Regions from separate parts of the Litchfieldella rifensis genome, predicted to be linked through region 1. Evidence: predicted binding sites of a transcription regulator. Region 1 holds the regulator's gene; each other region holds the start of a gene.

Region 1 (4,634 bases):
TACGGCTCGCCGTCAAACCTCTTCATCGAAGCGGGCCTCGACGAGCGACTCCAGGGCGTTGAGGACCGCTTCGGCATCCTCGCCTTCGGCGGTGACGGTCAGCACGCTGCCGCAGGGTGCGGCTAGCATCAGCAGGGACATGATATTGGTGGCATCGGCGTCGCGTCCCTGGTGAGAGACGGTGACACTGGCCCGATGCTGCTGGCAGCACTGGACGAGTCGTGTGGCCGCTCTGGCATGAAGTCCGCGCTTGTTGATCAGGGTCAGCTCACGACTCAGCATGCGTCAGGGGGCCTCGTCGTGCTGGGGCTCGGAGGGCGAAGGTGCAATGGCGGTATGAATGCCCAATTCACGATGACGTAGCCTGACACCCGGGTAGTCGGTGGCAAAATGGCGAGCCAGTCGCTCGGCGAGATAGACCGAACGGTGCTGGCCGCCGGTGCAGCCGATGGCCACGGTGACATAGCTGCGATGGCAGGCCTGATAGGCGGGCAACCAGCGTTCGAGCCAGGCGCTGATGTCGTGAGCCATGTCAACGACATCGGGATAGCGTTCGAGAAACTCGACGATTTCGGTATCGCGTCCGTTGAACTGACGCAGTCGCGGATCCCAGTAGGGGTTGGGCAGGCAGCGAGCATCGAAGACGGTGTCGGCGTCTAGAGGGACGCCGCGTTTGAAGCCGAAGGATTCGAAGGTCAGGGTCAGTTGCCGGTCGGTGTGTTGGGCGACCTGCTCGGCGATACGCCCGCGCAGCTCATGGACCGACAGGCGTGAGGTATCGATGACCAGGTCCGCCAGATCGCGAATCTCGGCCAGGGCCTGTTCTTCGGAATCGATGGCTTCGGCTAGGGTCATGTCGCTGTCCCGGGTTAGCGGATGACGTCGCCGTGTCGCCGAGTAACGTTCGAGCAGAATCTTGGCTTCGGTGGTCAGGTACACGACCTGGCAGTCGACCCCTTTGCGGTCCACGGCCTCCAGTAGTGTGGGGAAGCGACGCAAGGCACCGGGCAGATTGCGCGCATCGATGCTGACAGCAACCGATGAGCGCTGCGTTTCGCCGTCTTGAAGCTCGTTCAGCAGCGACCCCAGCAGCATGGCAGGTAGATTGTCGATGGCGTAGAAGCCGAGATCCTCGAGCGCCTGCAAGGCAATGGACTTCCCCGAACCGGAGCGGCCGCTGATGATCACGAGCTGCATGGTCGTCTCCTGTGAGCGGGGTGAAAGGGTGAGCGTCATGGTGGTAGGCAGCGCACCGGCTGCCCATCCGAATGCTTGGACTGCGCTACGTTCAGACCGTGCCGGAGTCAGGCCATACCGGCTGCCGGGTCATTGTCCTGGCGACGAATGGCGTCGAGCAGAATGTCGTAGAGCTGTCGCTGGCTATCGCTCTTGCGCAGTCGCTGCCGAGTATCGGCGTCGTTCATCACGGCGGCGACTTGCCCAAGCAATGCCAGGTGTGTGTCATCGGCCTCTTCGGGGACCAGCAGCACGAACACCAGGTCCACGGGCTCACCATCCACGGCATCGAAGTCTATCGGCTCGGCGAGTTTGAGAAAGCCGGCCAGTGGTGCCTTGCAGTGGGGATCGCGGGCATGGGGAATGGCAACGCCGTTGCCGATCCCCGTGCTGCCGAGGCGCTCTCGTCCGATCAGGCGGCTGAATACCTCCTGGCTGTCGAGGCTGGGCGTATTCTGGGCGATGAAGGTGCTGAAGAATTCCAGCACCCGCTTCTTGCTTCCCCCGGGCACATCGAACAGGGTGCGCTCCGGGGGCAGAATGGCTTGCAGATTCATGGGCAGGTCAGCGGACACCGGCACCCTGGGCGCGGGCCTGTGCCTTTTCCTTGTGTTTGACCAGTTGCCGATCGAGCTTGTCGGCCAGGGCATCAATAGCAGCGTACATGTCACCGTCTTTGGCATCGGCGTGCAAATCAGCACCGGCAGCGTGCAATGTGCAAGCGGCTTGTTGGCGCTCCTTTTCGATCGAGAGGGTAACCTGGACTGTTGTGATGTTGTCGTAGTGTCGCTCTAGACGTGTGAGCTTTTCATTGACGTAGTCACGCAGTGCGTCGGTCAGTTCGACGTGATGGCCGGTGATATTGACTTGCATGGCACGCTCCTGTTCCTTGCGGATGTCGATTCGATTGTAACCCTTTTTGGCGCCCTGCAAACCCCCTGGCGCAGGGGGATTTCCATCGTTCGGATCCGGCTCGTCATTGCCCTGTCAAGACAGGCGTTTACGCTCGCTCGACGGAGGGATGCCCATGGCTTCACGGTACTTGGCCACTGTACGCCTGGCGACCTTGATGCCGCTGGCGGCGAGTGCCTCGACCAATTTGCTGTCGGATAGCGGTTTGCGCGACGGCTCCTCGCCGATCAGCTTTTTCAGGCGGGCACGGATGGCGGTGCTGGAGTGGGCGTCGCCTTCCTCGCCGCCGACGTGACTCGAAAAGAAGAACTTGAGTTCGAAGACACCGCGGGGGGTGTGGATGAACTTCTGGGTCGTGACACGAGAGATGGTCGACTCGTGCATGTCCACTGCCTGGGCAATATCGGCCAGCACCAGCGGTTTCATGGCGACTTCACCCTGCTCGAGGAAGTCGAGTTGACGTGACATGATCTCGCGCCCTACCCGCAACAGGGTATCGTTGCGGCTCGAAAGACTCTTCAACAGCCAGCGGGCCTCCTGCAGATGCTGCTTCATGAAGGTATTGTCGTCGCTCTTGTCGGCGCGCCTGATCAGTGCCGCATAGTCGGGCTGGATTCGCATGCGGGGCAGAGCATCGGCATTGAGCTCGATACGCCACCCCTCGGGGGTATGGCGCGCGATCAGGTCGGGGATCACGTAATCGCTGCCACTGTCATCGAAGGCCAGTCCGGGCCGCGGGTCCAGCGAGCGCACCAAGGCGATCACCGCATCGAGCTGATCGTCCTCCAGGCGCAAGCGGCGTTTGAGCAGCTTGCGATCATCGGCGGCCAGGGCATCGAGGAACTGGCGCACCAATCGCTTGGCCTGAGGCAGCAGCGGGATGTCGTCGGGCAGTGCGCCCAGCTGTAACAGCAGGCATTCGCGCAGTTCACGGGCGCAGACGCCGGTGGGTTCGAATTGCTGAAGATGCAGCAGCACCTGTTCGACGTCGGCACTCTTGAGGCTCGGCAGTCCCTGGTGGCGCAAGCCTTCGCAGAGGTCGTCAAGGTCGCTGTCGAGATAGCCGTTGTGATCCACGGCGTCGATCAGGCTTTCAGCGATCAGGCGTTCGCGGCTGCCCAGGTCGGTCATCGCCAATTGCCAGAGCAGGTGATCATGCAGGCTCTCACCGCTGGCATTGCGATCGAAGTCCGGGGCGTCGCCACCGGAGGCAGGTGCCATGTCCTGGTAGGTATCGGACCAGTCGCTGTCCACCGCCAGTTCACTGGGGATCTCACTGGCCCAGTCGTCCTCGGGCGTGTCGATGGTGTCCTGTTCGCCATAGCCGTCGTCGAGTTCCAGCATGGGGTTGGATTCCAGCGCCTGCTGGATTTCCTGGCGCAGGTCCAGCGTGGAAAGCTGCAGCAGAGCAATGGCCTGCTGAAGCTGCGGCGTCATGGTCAGCTGGGTGCCGATGCGAAGCTGCAACGAGGGTTTCATGGCCATGGCAAAATTTGCATCAGTGACAAATGAATCGACACGTTAGCCCGCTGCGAGAAACCTTGCAAGCGCTAATATAAGCAATAAACGTGCCACCCGCAATCCGCATGCCATAGCGGCTTGATAAGAAGAATATCAGCAGCTTGGTTGTGAATGAAGGGCCTGGACGGTTCAAAGGCGAAAGTCCTCGCCCAGATAGATGTCACGAACTTGCTGGTTCGCCAGAATGGCCGTGGCGTCGCCTTCGGCGATGATCTGGCCGTCGCCGACGATATAGGCGCGGTCACAGATGTCCAGCGTGTCGCGCACATTGTGGTCGGTGATCAGCACGCCGATACCGCGGCTCTTCAACTGGCGGATGATGCCCTTGATATCGCCCACCGAAATGGGGTCGACGCCGGCGAAGGGCTCATCGAGCAGGATGAAATCCGGTTCCGTTGCCAGCGCCCTGGCAATTTCCACGCGGCGTCGTTCGCCCCCGGACAGGCTCATCCCCAAGTTGTCGCGAATATGGGTGACATGGAACTCTTCGAGCAGTTCTTCGAGACGTGCTTGGCGTCCGGCGAGGTCGAGGTCGCGGCGGGTTTCGAGGATCGCCATGACGTTGTCGGCTACCGATAGCTTGCGAAAGATCGAGGCCTCCTGGGGCAGGTACCCGATCCCCGCTCGGGCACGCTCATGCATGGCGGCGCCGGAAAGATCGCGGTCGTCGATGAAGACCTTGCCGGCGTCGGCGCGGACCAGCCCGACGATCATGTAGAAGGAGGTGGTCTTGCCGGCCCCGTTGGGGCCCAGCAGACCGACGATATGGCTCTGATCGATGGTCAGGCTGATGTCCTGTACCACGCGGCGGCGCTTGTAGCTCTTGGCCAGATGTCGGGCGCTCAAGGTCTTCATGGGGGCCCTTATTGTTGCTCGGGGTTCAGGGTCATTCGCACACGTTGGCGTTCGCTGCCTTCGACCTCGGCGCGGGCCTGGACCGTGCGGCGGTCGAGATAGTATTCCAC
Region 2 (4,634 bases), on a different contig from region 1:
AGCTCTAGACCGGGAATCGGCGGCATGGCCGGGCGCGAGCCGGTGGCCAGCACCAGGCGGTCATAGTCGAACTCGCGACCGCTGGCGGTGGTTACCTGGTGGGCCTGGCGGTCGATGCTCTCGACATGCTCACCGAGGACCAGCTCGACGCCCTGCTCGGCGTACCAGTCGGCGTCGTGGAGGGTCAGCGCCTGACGCTCCATCTCGCCGGCCAACAGCGGCGAGAGCAGGATGCGGTTGTAGGCCGGGGCCCGCTCGGCACCGATCACGGTGATATGCGCCGGCCGCTGCGGTTTCTTGAGCAGGGTCTCCAGCAGTCGGTGACCCGCCATGCCGTTGCCGATGATCAGCAGGCGCTCATCCCGCGGCAATTGCTGGTGATAGGTGGAGTGTCGATGGATCATGTCGGGTTGCCTTTCACAAGAAATGGCTCGCCAAAAAAAGACGCCTCGACACTTCCCCAATCGAGTGGATGGGAGTGTGGAGACGTCTTCGCCGTGTCTTGGTGAGGCGATCGCCGTTGATCGCCATGATGTTCTACGTTCAGCAAGGAGCCGGCCATGTGCCGCTATTTTTTACTTTTTCCTTTTACTTTCAATTATGTGTGAATGGCGCGGCATTTGCCGATGGCCCCGGTTGGGAAGAGAGGCTGCACACTAGTGGTGCGAGGCAGCATCGAAATGCACGGGGCTGTAGCACTCGTTCAGGGTGTCGCGATCGAGGCGGCGTCCCAGCGTCCGCATATGCTGGTCCACCTGCTCGGCGAAGTGGCCAGCGGAGGCAGCATCGGGGCGTAGCACGTCCCTTCCGAACATGCGTTGCGCGAGTCGCGGCTCATCCAGCGGCAGGTATTCGAGATGGCAGACCGACCGATCGAGGTAGGGCGGCAGGGCCAGCCAGTCGCGTGCCTGGTAGCGGTGCTGGGGGGCGCTTTGCAACCACTGGCTGGCCTCGACCAAGGCGCGAATCAGGCGTATCAGGGTGGCCGGATAGCGTTTCGCCCAGGAGCGCGTCACGCCGAGGACCTTCTCGGGAGAACCGGGCCAGAGTTGGACGCCAGTGGCGACGATGCGCCCAACCTCGCGGTACTCCGCCAACGTGCCCCAGGGTTCGCCGACGCAGAAGCCATCGATCTTGCCCGCCTGCATGGCCTCGACCATGCGGGGCGGCGGCAGCGCCACCAGATCGATGTCCCGGTCGGCATCGATCCCTCCCAGTTCCAGCCACTGTCGCAACTGATAGTGTTGGCAGGAGTGCGGATAGACCATGGCCAGGCAGGGACGCCGTGCGGGAGTCTGGTGGCGTAGATAGGCGCCCAGCGCCTGTGCACTCTCGGCCGGTTCGTCCTGGAAGTGCGCGCCGCTGGCCTCCGCCAGCACCCGGGACAGGGTGATGGAATTGCCGTTGCGGCTGAGAATGATCGGCGCCAGGGTGTCGCAGGGTGCGCGTCCCAGGCCCAGGCTCATGGCCAGCGGCAGGGGGGCCAGCATCTGACCGCCATCCAGCAGGCCGGCGGCGACCTTGTCACGCAGCGTCGACCAGGCGTTCTGGCGTGACAATGCCACATCCAGCCCCTGCGCGGCGAAGAAGCCCCGTTCACGCGCGACCACCAGCAGGGCGCAGTCCAGCAGCGGCACGAAGCCCAGTTGCAGACGCTCCAATTCCGCCGTTTGCAGCGTATTCATAGGCCTTTCTCCAGACGTTCGAGAATATCGATGACGCTATTGGCCACCTCGGCGATACGTTGACCGCGGTCCATGGCGATCTTACGCAGCATGCGATAGGCCTGCTCTTCATCGCAGCTCTGGTGCTTCATCAGCAGGCCCTTGGCGCGCTCGATGCGCTTGCGTTCGCTGAGCTGGTTGCGAGCCTTGTCGAGTTCGCTGCGCAGCGACTGGAAGGCATCGAAACGGGCGATGGCAACCTCGATGATGGTCTTGACCCGACTCTGCACCAGGCCGTCGACCACATAGGCGCTGACCCCGGCCTTGAGCGCCGCTTGCATGGTGTCGGGATCATGCTGGTCGGCGAAGAACACCACCGGACGTGGGTTCTCGCGGTTGAGCAGCGACATGCTGTCCAGGGTGTCGCGGTCGGGGGACTCCATGTCGATGATCACCACGTCCGGCTGATGGCGGGCGACCATCTCGTTGAGGCTCGCGGGGTGCTTCAAGTGACAGATCACCTGATGGCCTTCGCTCATCAGGGCTTCCTCGACCATGGCGGCGCGCACGACCTCATCGTCGACCAACAGAACTTTCAATGGTGGTGGCATGGCGTTGGCTCACGGTTATCGGTTTAGCGACTGCCTTGGCCCTTGCAAGGAATGTTCCATTTGGCGGCACCGGCTGGTGGTTTTGCACTAAAAGTGGGCATTTGGCGCGCCTCAGAGGGTGGCATGACCATCCTTCGGTCAAGTGCCGATCGGCCGGAAGGCTGCATCAGCGTGGTGCGTGATGTGCCTCTCTGCCATGTCATGGTGCGATTGTCGTGGGGCAAGGGGGAGATTCAGGGCCTGCCTGACGGCCGCACTTGGCTTGTACCCGCCTGTCGTTACGGGCTTGCCGAGCCATTGGAAGGAAACCTGGCATACCGCTTGCTAGCCATATGACATAGCAGGGTCACCAAGGAGCCAGCGTAGGCTCCGCGACCCTGGAAAGACGACGACGTCCAGTTTCGGCCCTGAGTGGTGCCGAAGGTGGGCGTTTTTTGTTTCCCGTTCGCTTTTTTATTCTTGAAAGTTAGGAGCCCGCCATGCACCAGGCCCGAACGACTTGTCCCTACTGTGGCGTCGGCTGTGGCGTGATGGCGTCGGTGGAAGGCGATACCCTGACCGCCGTGGCCGGCGATAGCGACCACCCAGCCAACTACGGTCGGCTGTGCGTCAAGGGTTCGGCGCTGCACGAGACCCTAGGCCGCCAGGGGCGCCTGACACGCCCGCGGGTCGATGGTGTCGAGGTCGACTGGGACACGGCGCTGGACGCCGTGGCCACACGCCTCGCTCGGACGCGCCAGGCCCATGGCGATGCGTCGGTGGCGGCCTATCTGTCCGGCCAGTTGCTCACCGAGGACTATTACGTCGCCAACAAGCTGTTCAAGGGTTTCCTCGGCACGCCGCATCTGGACACCAACTCGCGGCTGTGCATGGCCTCGGCGGTAGCCGCCTACAAGCGCTCCTTCGGTGCCGATGCCGTGCCCTGCAGCTACGAGGACCTGGAAGAGGCTGAACTGGTGGTGCTGGTGGGATCCAACCTGGCCTGGAACCACCCGGTGCTCTACCAGCGCCTGCGCACGGCCAAGCAGCGCAATCCGCTGATGCGCGTGGTGGTCATCGACCCGCGCGTCACCGACAGCTGCGAGATCGCCGATCTGTACCTTGGCGTGCGGCCGGGCAGCGACGCGCGCCTGTTCAACGGGCTGCTGGCGTGGATGGCGGCCAAGGGACGCCTGGACCGGGTCTATCTCGATGGCCATACCCAGGGGCTGGACGAAGCCCTGGCCGCGGCCCGCGAGGACGATACCCATATCGAAGCGATCGCCGCCGCCTGTGACGTCGACCCCGAGCGCCTGGAAACCTTCTATTACTGGTTCGCCAGCCAACTGCATGTGGTGACGCTCTACTCGCAGGGCATCAACCAGTCCAGCAGCGGCACCGACAAGTGCAATGCGATCATCAATTGCCACCTGGCCGGCGGCAAGATCGGCCTGCCCGGTGCCGGGCCGTTCTCCATCACCGGCCAGCCCAATGCCATGGGCGGCCGCGAGGTCGGCGGCCTGGCCAATCAACTCGCGGCGCACATGGATTACCATACCCCGGGTGCCATCGACCGGATGACGCGCTTCTGGACCACCGACAGCCTGACGCCGCGTTTGCCGCCAGGCCCCGGCCACACGGCCGTGGACCTGTTCGAGGCCATCGAGCGCGGCGAGGTCAGGGCGCTGTGGGTGATGGCCACCAATCCGGCGGTCAGTCTGCCCGACGCCAATCGGGTACGCGCCGCGCTTGCGAAGTGCCCGCTGGTGATCGTCTCCGAGTGCGTCGCCGACACCGACCTGCTGCCCTATGCCGATATCGTGCTGCCGGCCTCGAGCTGGTCGGAAAAGGACGGCACCGTGACCAACTCCGAGCGGCGCATCTCTCGCCAGCGTGGCCTGCTGCCGCCGCCCGGCGAGGCGCGCCACGATTGGTGGATCATGACCCAGGTCGCCCGGCGCCTCGGCTATGGCGAGGCCTTCGAGTACGCCGAGCCGTGCGAGATCTTCGACGAACACGCGCGGCTCTCCGGTTTCGAGAATTCTCTCGACCCCTCCCTCGACAATCGGGGCGAGGGCTTTCGGCTGTTCAATATCGCCGGCCTTGCGGGACTCGACCGCACCGCCTACGACGCTTTGACACCGATTCAGTGGCCGGTGACGGCGCAGACGCCGGGGGGCACCGCCCGGCTGTTCGGGGATGGCCACTTTGCGACCGCGGACGGGCGTGCGCGGCTGGTCGCGGTGCGTCCGCAGGAGCCGGCCCAGGCCCTGAGCGAGGCCCGTCCGTTGCGTCTCAATACCGGGCGGGTGCGCGATCAGTGGCACACCATGACGCGTACCGGTCGGGCCCCGCGCTTGATGAACCACCGCGCCGAACC
Region 3 (4,634 bases), on a different contig from region 1:
GATGAACACGAGCACCAGGATCTTGGCCAGCACGGCCCCCGCCCAGGGTTCGAGCACCTGGTTGATCACTCCCAGCGACAGGCCGGCCACCAGGGTGCCCCATAGATTGCCGACGCCGCCGAACACCACCACCATGAAGGAGTCGATGATGTAGCTCTGCCCCAGGTTGGGCCCGACATTGGTCAGCTGTGCCAGCGCCACCCCGGCCAGGCCGGCGACTCCCGAGCCCAGGGCGAACGTCAGGATGTCCACGCGGGTGGCGCGGATGCCCATGGCGCGCGCCATCGCGCGATTCTGGGTCACGGCGCGCACTTCCAGGCCCAGCCGGGTCCGCCGCATCACCAGCATCAGACCGGCGAACACCACCAACGCGAAACCCAGCACGTAGAGCCGGTTCAAGGTCAGTGACAGCGCCTCGTTGATTGCCAGCGAGCCGCTCATCCACTCGGGTGTGACCACGGTGCGGTTCAGTGGTGACACCAAGGTGCGCACCAGCTGCTGGAGGATCAGGCTGACGCCAAACGTGGCCAGCAGGGTTTCCAGGGGGCGACCCTTGAGATGCTGAATGACGCTGCGTTCGATGGCGATTCCAACCAGCGCCGCCATCAGGAAACCCACGGGGATCGACAGGATCACCGCCAGTCCGGGCTGGCCTGGCAACAGTTGTTGCATCGCCCAACTGCTGTAGGCCCCCAGCATGATCAACTCGCCGTGCGCCATGTTGATCACGCCCATCACCCCGAAGGTGATGGCCAGGCCGATGGCGGCGAGTACCAGCACTGAGCCCAGCGACAGGCCGAAGTACAGGGTTTCCAGTCCGCGATTGAGCTTGAGCTTCTGCTCGATGCTGGCCAGCGCCTGCCGTGCGGCATCGGCCAATTCGGCGTCATCGCCTCTTGTCGCCTCATTGAGCGCCGCCCGGACCTTGCTGTCGAGGCTGCCGGCAAGCGCCTCGACGGCGGAGAGGTCGCCCTGTTCGAGACGATGAATGGCCAGGGCGTGGCCCAGGTAGCGGCGGACATCGGCGTTCCGCTCGTCCTCGAGCACCTCGGCCAGAGGGCCGGCGAGCTCATCGTCGACTTCACCGACCAGGCGCGCGGCGGCGTCGCGTCGTGCCTCGACGTCATCGACTCTCAGGTCGAGGACTGCCAGGGTGCTCTGCAGTTGGCCGCGCAGCGCGTTGTTGATGCCGATTCGGTCAAGCTCGCGGCGCGACATCTTGCCAAGATCCTCTCCGGTGAGCGCATCCTCGACCGGCCAATGACGACCGCGGTTCTCGAGCACCACGACAAAGCGACCGCTCTCCTTATGGCGCTGCAGCTTGCCGTCGAGTAACGCTTCGAGCCAGTGCCGGGTGCGCTCGTCGCCGCTGCCGGCAAGGGTTTCGATAGCCTGCCCCTTGGCGGCATATGACGTGACGTCCAATGCGTCGAGCACTGCTGTCGCCCGTTCGTCCTGGGCCATTGCCAAAGACGGCAGACAGGCCAGCAAGCACAGCAATAGCCATGAGTCGACGATCCTTTTCATGCACGGCAAAGGGATCTTCATGGGAATTTCCTATCGAGTGGCGTGATGACCGGGCCCTCGACACGCAGTCCAAGAGGGCCCGGGGTAACGGTTGTTATGACACGATCATTCCGCCAGGGCGGCCTGGGCTTCTTCCACGGCGGTGCTGCCACCACAGGAGCCGGTGGCCGCGTTGAAGTTGCCGCACCGCATCGGTGCCTGCCAGTCGGCCATCAGGTCACGCGAGCCCTCCAGGTAGTCGGACCAGGCATCGCCGGCCACGGTGGACGGCGTCTGCCACACGATGTCGAACTGGCCGTTATCCTGGATCTCGCCGATCAGCACCGGCTTGGTGATGTGGTGGTTGGGCATCATCGCCGCATAGCCACCGGAAAGGTTGGGTACGGTCACGCCGATGATGGCGTCCTTGACCGCGTCGACATCGGTGGTACCGGCCTTGCGCACCGCCTCCAGCCACATGTTGAAGCCGATGTAATGCGCTTCCATGGGATCGTTGGTGACCGCCATGTCATCGCCGGTGTAGTCGATCCAGGCATCGATGAAGTCGTAGTTGGCATCGGTATCGACACTCATGAAGTAGTTCCAGGCCGCCAGGTGACCGACCAGAGGACCGGTGTCGATGCCCGAGAGCTCCTGCTCACCGACCGAGAATGCCACCACCGGGATATCGGCGGCATCGATGCCCTGGTTACCCAACTCACGATAGAACGGCACGTTGGCATCGCCATTGATGGTCGACACCACCGCGGTCTTCTTTCCCTCGCTGCCGAAGCGCTTGATCTCGGCAACGATGTTCTGCCAATCGGAGTGCCCGAAGGGCGTGTAGTTGATCATGATGTCTTCATCGGCGACGCCATGTCCCTTGAGATAGGCCTCGAGGATCTTGTTGGTGGTGCGCGGATAGACATAATCGGTACCCGCCAGCACCCAGCGCTCGACGCCCACCTCGTTCATCAGGTAGTTGACGGCGGGAATGGCCTGCTGATTGGGCGCAGCGCCGGTGTAGAAGACGTTTTCCGAGGACTCCTCGCCTTCGTACTGCACGGGATAGAACAGCAAGCCATTGAGTTCCTCGACCACCGGCAGCACGGATTTGCGCGATACAGAGGTCCAGTTGCCGAAGATCACGTCGACCTTTTCCTGGGCCAGCAGTTCGCGTGCCTTCTCAGCGAACAACGGCCAATTGGAGGCCGGATCGACCGCCACCGGCTCGAGCTGGCGTCCCAGCAGGCCACCCCGCTCGTTCTGCTGTTCGATCAGCATTTCCATGGTGTCCTTGAGGGTCGACTCACTGATCGCCATGGTGCCGGACAGCGAATGCAGGATGCCGACCTTGATGGGATCTTCCTGGGCCAGCGCCGGGCCGCTCAAGGCGAGGGACGAGAGTACGGCGGCCAGCCAACGGGGGGAAAACGTCGTATTGTTCACACGATTCTCCTTGCGAGTCTGATTGTTATCGCGTCAGTTCCAGCGGGGGATGACTCCGGGATGGATGTCGTCCACCTGCTTGTCGCAAGGGATGTGCCAAATCGGTGACCGACACAGAAAGACATTTCAAATCAGATGATTACATTTACCATCATGGATTTTTCATGCTTCGCAAGGCACCGTATCGGTGCACATGGCAACCCGCAGCGCTCTGAAATGGAGCGGCTGCGATGGATGGCGCGCTTTCGTGGTGCATCCGTACACGAAAGCGCCGGCAGGAAGCCGGCGCCATGTCTCCAGAAGCGTCTTGACGATAGGGACCCGATGCTTACTGTGGGTAAAAGGCCTCCTCCTCGAGGGCCATCAGAGGTTCGGCACCGGCCTGGATCTGTCGCGCCAGGGCCTCGGTGCGTGGCAGCATCCGCTCGATGAAGTGGCGCCCCACCGCCAGCTTGGCACGATAGAAGTCCGCACCGGCAGGTCCCTGCACAGCCAGCCCCTGGTGAGCGGCGCGGGCCATCTTCCACCACATCCAGGCATAGGCTACGTGGCCAAGCAGGTCGAGGTAATCGGCAGCGGCCGCCCCCAGTTCTTCGGGGTGATCGACGGCCCGGTCGAGCAAGCCGGCGGTCACCTCCTCGAGACGCGTCAGCTCACGCCGACCGGCCTGGTGGAAGGCGTCAAGTTCGTCGGGCACCTCTCCTGCCATATCGGCTCGCATGGCCGCGCCGAAGCGGGCCAGGTAAGCCCCTTGGTTGCGGAACAGCTTGCGCCCCACCAGATCCATGGCCTGAATGCCGTTGGTACCCTCATAGACCATGGCGATACGGGCATCGCGCACGTACTGCTCGGCGCCCCACTCGACGCAATAACCGCTACCGCCATAGATCTGCTGGGCCTCCACCGTGGCATCGAAGCCCCGGTCGGTGAGGAAGGCCTTGGCCACCGGCGTGAGCAGTGCCACCAGATCGTCGGCGGCGGCGTGGGCCTCGCCATCGGGATGGTACTTGGCGCGATCGAGCTGGCTGGCCACGAAGGCGGCAAAGGCGCGACCGCCTTCATTCCAGGCGCGTACATTGAGCGCCATGCGGCGCACGTCGGGATGCACCAGAATGGGGTCGGCAGGCTTGTCGGGCGCTACGGCTCCCCGCGGGGCACGGCTCTGCAAGCGCTCGCGGGCGAAGTCCATGGCGCTCTGGTAGGCCACCTCGCCCAACCCCAGACCCTGGATGCCGATCGACAGGCGTTCGTAGTTCATCATGGTGAACATGGTTGCCAATCCCTGATGAGGCTCGCCGATCAGCACGCCCTGTGCACCGTCGAAGTTCATCACGCAAGTCGCGCTGCCCTTGATGCCCATCTTGTGCTCCAGGCCGCCGCAGCCGAGGGCATTGCGCTCACCCAGCGAACCATCGGCATTGACCAGGAACTTGGGCACCAGGAACAGTGAGATACCGCGACTGCCCTGGGGCGCATCGGGCAACTTGGCCAGCACCAGGTGGACGATGTTGTCGGCCATGTCATGCTCGCCGCCGGTGATCCATATCTTGTTGCCGGTGATGCGGTAGGTACCTCCCTCCTCAGGCACGGCACGCGTCTTGATCAATCCAAGGTCGGTGCCGCAGTGAGGCTCGGTCAGGCACATGGTGCCGAGCCACTCCCCGGCATACATCCTCGGC
Region 4 (4,634 bases), on a different contig from region 1:
CCGAAGGCGGTCGTCACCGGATTGGCTTCGAGGTGCTCGACGGTCTGTTCGTTATGGATCCGGTAGTGAATCAGGTCAGCGATGGTGCCGACCTTCAGGCCGTGTTCGGCGGCGAAACGCTCGAGCTCCGGACGCCGCGCCATGCTGCCGTCATCGCTCATCACTTCGCAGATCACGCCACTGGGGGCGAGCCCCGCCATGGCGGCCAGGTCGCAGGCGGCTTCGGTATGTCCGGCACGACGCAGCACGCCGCCCGGCTCGGCCATCAACGGGAACACATGTCCCGGCTGGACGATGTCCTCGGGGCGGGCGTCGCGCGCCACGGCGGCCTGCACGGTGCGTGCCCGGTCGGCGGCGGAAATGCCGGTCGACACACCCTCGGCGGCTTCGATGGACAGGGTGAACTTGGTGCCGAACCCCGAGCCATTGTCACGCACCATCAGCGGCAGCTTGAGCCGCTCGCAGCGCTCACGGGTCATCGGCAGGCAGATCAGGCCACGAGCATGGCGAGCCATGAAGTTGATATGCTCGGCCTGCACCTTTTCGGCGGCCATGATGATATCACCCTCATTCTCGCGATCCTCATCGTCCATGAGAATCACCATCTTGCCCTGCCGAATGTCCTCGATCAGGTCCTCGACTCGCGCCAGGCCGGTTGCCTGCGTCGCCTCGTTAGCGGGGGCCGAATCCTGGGATGAATGCGCCATGGAGTCTCCGAATCACATTGGTGCGAGGTGTTGCCGGCTCGCGACACGGCTTGCCGGCCGAGTTGCCATTTACCAACGCCTCACTTCAGTCGGCGCTCAGGGTACCTTGGCGCGGCGTCGGGCGCCAGTAGTGAGCACCTTGGCGCGGCGTCGGGCGCCAGTAGTGAGCACCTTGGCGCGGCGCCGGGCGCCAGTATCCGAGCTGTAAGCCGTAAGCTGTAAGTAAAATACGCCACCTCGGCGCCCATAGGGTTTTGCTTACAGCTTACAGCTTACAGCTTACGGCTTACGGCTTACGGCTTACGGCTTATCGCCGCGGGTCGGGCGATGATGCGCCAGTCGCGCCCGATGGCGCGGATATCGTCGATATCCAGCGGCCGCTGCTGCGCCATGCGCTCGAGCCCCGGCAAGGCAAACAGTGGCCGGGCGTTGCCACCCAGCAGGGTCGGCGCCATGAATAGCTGGATTTCGTCGACCAGTCCGGCATCCAGCATGGCCCCGGCCAGGGTCGCACCGGTCTCCAGCAGCACCTCATTGACCTGTTCCTCTCCGGCCAGGTAGGCCAGCAAGGCGTCGAGATCGACGCGGCCTTCATCCCCCGACCGCAACACCAGCACCTCGGCTCCGGCCGCTTCCAACCGCTGGCGGCGCTTGCCCTCCCGGCTACAGGTCGCCACCAGGGTACGCCCCGGTTCGCGAAGACATGCCGCCGCCAGGGGCAGGCGCAGGCGTGAATCGACCACCACGCGCAGCGGCTGGCGTCGGGCGATGGCCTTCGCGTCCTCCAGTTGCAACTGCTCGGCGCGCACGGTGAGCCGCGAGTTGTCGAAGATGATCGACTCGACACCGCTGATCACTGCACTCGAGCGCGCTCGCAGTCGCTGCACTTCGGTACGCGCCGACGGGCCGGTGATCCATTGCGACTCTCCCGAGCGCATGGCGGTACGCCCGTCGAGGCTCATGGCCATCTTCAGACGCACATAGGGGCGCCCACGACTCATGCGGGCAATGAAACCGGGATTGAGTGCCCGCGCCTCTTTCTCGAGCAACCCGCACTCGACCTCGACGCCGGCCTCGCGGAGCATGGCGAAACCGCGTCCGCCAACCTGCGGATTCGGGTCTTGCATGGCCGCCACCACCTTCTTCACACCGGCCTCTATCAGTGCCCGAGCACAGGGCCCGGTGCGCCCCTGGTGAGAACAAGGTTCCAGGGTGACATATGCCGTCGCCCCACTGGCGTCATCACCGGCAGCGCGCAAGGCGTGAATCTCGGCATGCGGCTCGCCGGCCCGGACATGAAAGCCTTCGCCGACCAGGCGGCGGTTCTTGACCAGCACGCAACCAACCCTCGGGTTGGGATCGGTGGTATAGAGACCGCGGCGCGCCAGCGTCAGCGCCCGCGCCATCCAGGATTCAGGTGTCAATTTGGGCATGGCGATCACTGGTCGTCATTGGGGGGGAAATGTGGCTCCTGGGCGAGCCGGTCGATCTCGGCTCGAAACTCGTCGATGTCCTGAAAACGCCGATAGACCGAGGCGAACCGGATGTAGGCTACCTGATCGAGACGTTTCAGGGCCCGCATCACCTCCTCGCCGATCTCGCGGGACTCGACCTCACGCTCGCCACGCGCTCGCAGGCGTTGGCGCATGCGTTCCACCGCCGCTTCGAAGGACTCGGCACTGACCGGGCGTTTTTCCAGTGCTCGCAACATGCCCGCCCGCAGCTTGACCTCGTCGAAGACCTCGCGCGAGCCATCGGCCTTGACCACCCGCGGCATGACCAGTTCGGCGGTTTCATAGGTAGTGAAACGTTCGCCGCAGGCGACGCATTGACGGCGTCGACGCACCTGGTCGCCTTCCGCCACCAGGCGCGAATCGGTAACCTTGGTGTCATGCGTACCACAGAAAGGACAGTGCATCGGCTAGCATCCGGCATTGTTTATCGTTGTATTGTAACGAGTTGCCTGCATCCCGCCCAGCCGCATCGCCTCGTTGGGTGCATGGCTGGCACGGCTTCTGCAAGACTAGGGGAAATTCCGTCGCTCAACCTCCTGTCCGGAGTTGCCCATGTCCTCGACGCTTCCTCCCACCACCGGTCGCCATCTGGACGAAGACGCCTTTATCGCACTGGCGGCCGATCGCCTGGCCGAAATCTATGGCCCACGCGCCGATGAGGTGCTGCGGCGCCTGCTGACGCTGCTCGCGCACCACAGCGGTGCGCTCGGCGATGCCTCGGTCTCTCCTTCGGGCGTGCTATGGAGCGAGCAGGATCAGTGGTTGATCACTTATGGAGATACCCTGCTCGACGGGGAGCGTCCACCGCTCGAGGTACTCGACGGCTTTATCGAGAGTCGCCTCGGCGATACCTTCAGTGGCGTGCATGTGCTGCCCTTCTTTCCCTGGAGCAGCGACGATGGCTTTTCGGTGATTCACTACCGCGAAGTCAGTCCGGCACTGGGCGACTGGTCGCATATCCGCCATCTGGCCCGTCATCACGACCTCATGGTCGACCTGGTGATCAATCACGTCTCGCGCGAATCGCTGTGGTTCGTCGACTACCTGGCCGGCAGCCAGCCGGGACGCGACTACTTCATCGAGATGGACCCGGGGACAGATCTTTCGGCAGTGACCCGGCCGCGCAACACGCCGCTACTGGTGCCTGTCGCCACCCGCCGCGGCACCCGGCACCTGTGGGCGACCTTCTCCGACGACCAGATCGACCTCAACTTCGCCAACCCCGATGTGTTGCTGGAGTTCATCGGCATCCTGCTCTACTACATCGAACAAGGCGCTCGTATCATTCGCCTCGATGCCATCGCCTACCTGTGGAAGGAGGTCGGCAGTTCCTGCATCCATCTGCCCCAGACCCATGCTATCGTGCGCCTGCTGCGCGCCACTGTCGACTTCATGGTCCCGGGAACCCTGCTGGTCACCGAAACCAACGTGCCGCACCGCGAGAACCTCAGCTACCTGGGGCTGGAGCGGCGGGATGACGAGCATGGTGGGCCTGACGAGGCGCATCTGGTCTACCAGTTCACCCTTCCCCCGTTGCTGGTGCATACCCTGACCAGCGGCGAGGCTGCCACCCTGGCGGGTTGGCTGAAGAGCCTGCCGGCCCTGCCCCCCGGTTGCAGTTATCTGAACTTCACCGCCAGCCATGACGGCATCGGTGTACGTGCACTGGAAGGCCTGCTGCCCGAGCACGAAATCGGCGGCCTGCTGGAATTGATGCACCGCTTCGGCGGCTTCGTCAGCATGAAGACCGATGCCGACGGCACGGATTCGCCCTACGAGATCAACATCACCTATTTCGAGGCGCTCAAGGGCACCCGCCGCGGCCCCGATCCCTGGCAGGTCGAGCGTTTCCTGTGCAGCCAACACTTGATGATGGCGTTGCAGGGCATCCCGGCACTCTATCTGCATTCCTTGACCGCCACCCTCAACGACCACGAGGGCATCGAGCGCAGCGGCCGGCTGCGCTCCATCAATCGCCGCCGCTGGCACAAGGAGGAACTCGACGAATTGCTCGACAGCCGCAATACCCCGACCCGCGAGGTTTTCCTGGCCCTGAAGCGCCGCCTGGCGATCCGTCGCGGCGAACCCTGCTTCCACCCCGAAGCGCCGCAGCGGGTACTCGACACCCCCGACACCCTGCTCGCCATCGAGCGTGGCCCGTTACCCGATGGCCGCCGCTTGCTGGCGATCTACAACGTCACCGACAAGCGCCAGCCGCTCGACCTGCCGGAGCTCGACGCCGGTGACTGGTTCGATCTGCTGGAGGACGCCCCATGGAAGGATCAGACGAGAGAACTCAGGCCCTACCGTAGCCTGTGGCTGGTCCAGCGCTGAGAGACCGGCATGGCCGGCTCAGAAACGATTGATCGGGACTTTCAGATAGACCTGGCCGTTGTCCTCGGGCGGCGGCATA

What was found. The regulator sigma-54, encoded in region 1, starts transcription at its own class of promoters, with help from an activator protein. The targets are predictions, from matches to a motif close to TGGCACNNNNNTTGCTNT.
Region 2: a site for sigma-54 is predicted at 2,586-2,603, ahead of ACFOEV_RS00020 (nitrate reductase). Genes of this name have one in related genera too.
Region 3: a site for sigma-54 is predicted at 3,037-3,054, ahead of urtA (urea ABC transporter substrate-binding protein). Genes of this name have one in related genera too.
Region 4: a site for sigma-54 is predicted at 2,712-2,729, ahead of ACFOEV_RS14710 (sugar phosphorylase). Genes of this name have one in related genera too.

What each region holds. Positions count from the first base shown of each region.
Region 1 covers NZ_JBHRUG010000017.1:229,062-233,695, forward strand. Annotated here, with positions in the region: gene ACFOEV_RS08125 (HPr family phosphocarrier protein) at 13-282, opposite strand; gene rapZ (RNase adapter RapZ) at 286-1,197, opposite strand; gene ptsN (PTS IIA-like nitrogen regulatory protein PtsN) at 1,305-1,793, opposite strand; gene hpf (ribosome hibernation-promoting factor, HPF/YfiA family) at 1,801-2,109, opposite strand; gene ACFOEV_RS08145 (RNA polymerase factor sigma-54) at 2,224-3,633, opposite strand; gene lptB (LPS export ABC transporter ATP-binding protein) at 3,799-4,524, opposite strand; gene lptA (lipopolysaccharide transport periplasmic protein LptA) at 4,533-4,634, opposite strand, start outside.
Region 2 covers NZ_JBHRUG010000001.1:4,308-8,941, reverse strand. Annotated here, with positions in the region: gene ACFOEV_RS00035 (NAD(P)/FAD-dependent oxidoreductase) at 1-404, opposite strand, end outside; gene ACFOEV_RS00030 (CmpA/NrtA family ABC transporter substrate-binding protein) at 657-1,685, opposite strand; gene ACFOEV_RS00025 (ANTAR domain-containing response regulator) at 1,682-2,275, opposite strand; gene ACFOEV_RS00020 (nitrate reductase) at 2,755-4,634, shown strand, end outside.
Region 3 covers NZ_JBHRUG010000049.1:65,064-69,697, reverse strand. Annotated here, with positions in the region: gene urtB (urea ABC transporter permease subunit UrtB) at 1-1,527, opposite strand, end outside; gene urtA (urea ABC transporter substrate-binding protein) at 1,633-2,925, opposite strand; gene ACFOEV_RS21985 (acyl-CoA dehydrogenase C-terminal domain-containing protein) at 3,284-4,634, opposite strand, start outside.
Region 4 covers NZ_JBHRUG010000029.1:45,962-50,595, forward strand. Annotated here, with positions in the region: gene ribBA (bifunctional 3,4-dihydroxy-2-butanone-4-phosphate synthase/GTP cyclohydrolase II) at 1-707, opposite strand, end outside; gene ribD (bifunctional diaminohydroxyphosphoribosylaminopyrimidine deaminase/5-amino-6-(5-phosphoribosylamino)uracil reductase RibD) at 1,001-2,140, opposite strand; gene nrdR (transcriptional regulator NrdR) at 2,146-2,625, opposite strand; gene ACFOEV_RS14710 (sugar phosphorylase) at 2,774-4,555, shown strand; gene ACFOEV_RS14715 (MBL fold metallo-hydrolase) at 4,574-4,634, opposite strand, start outside.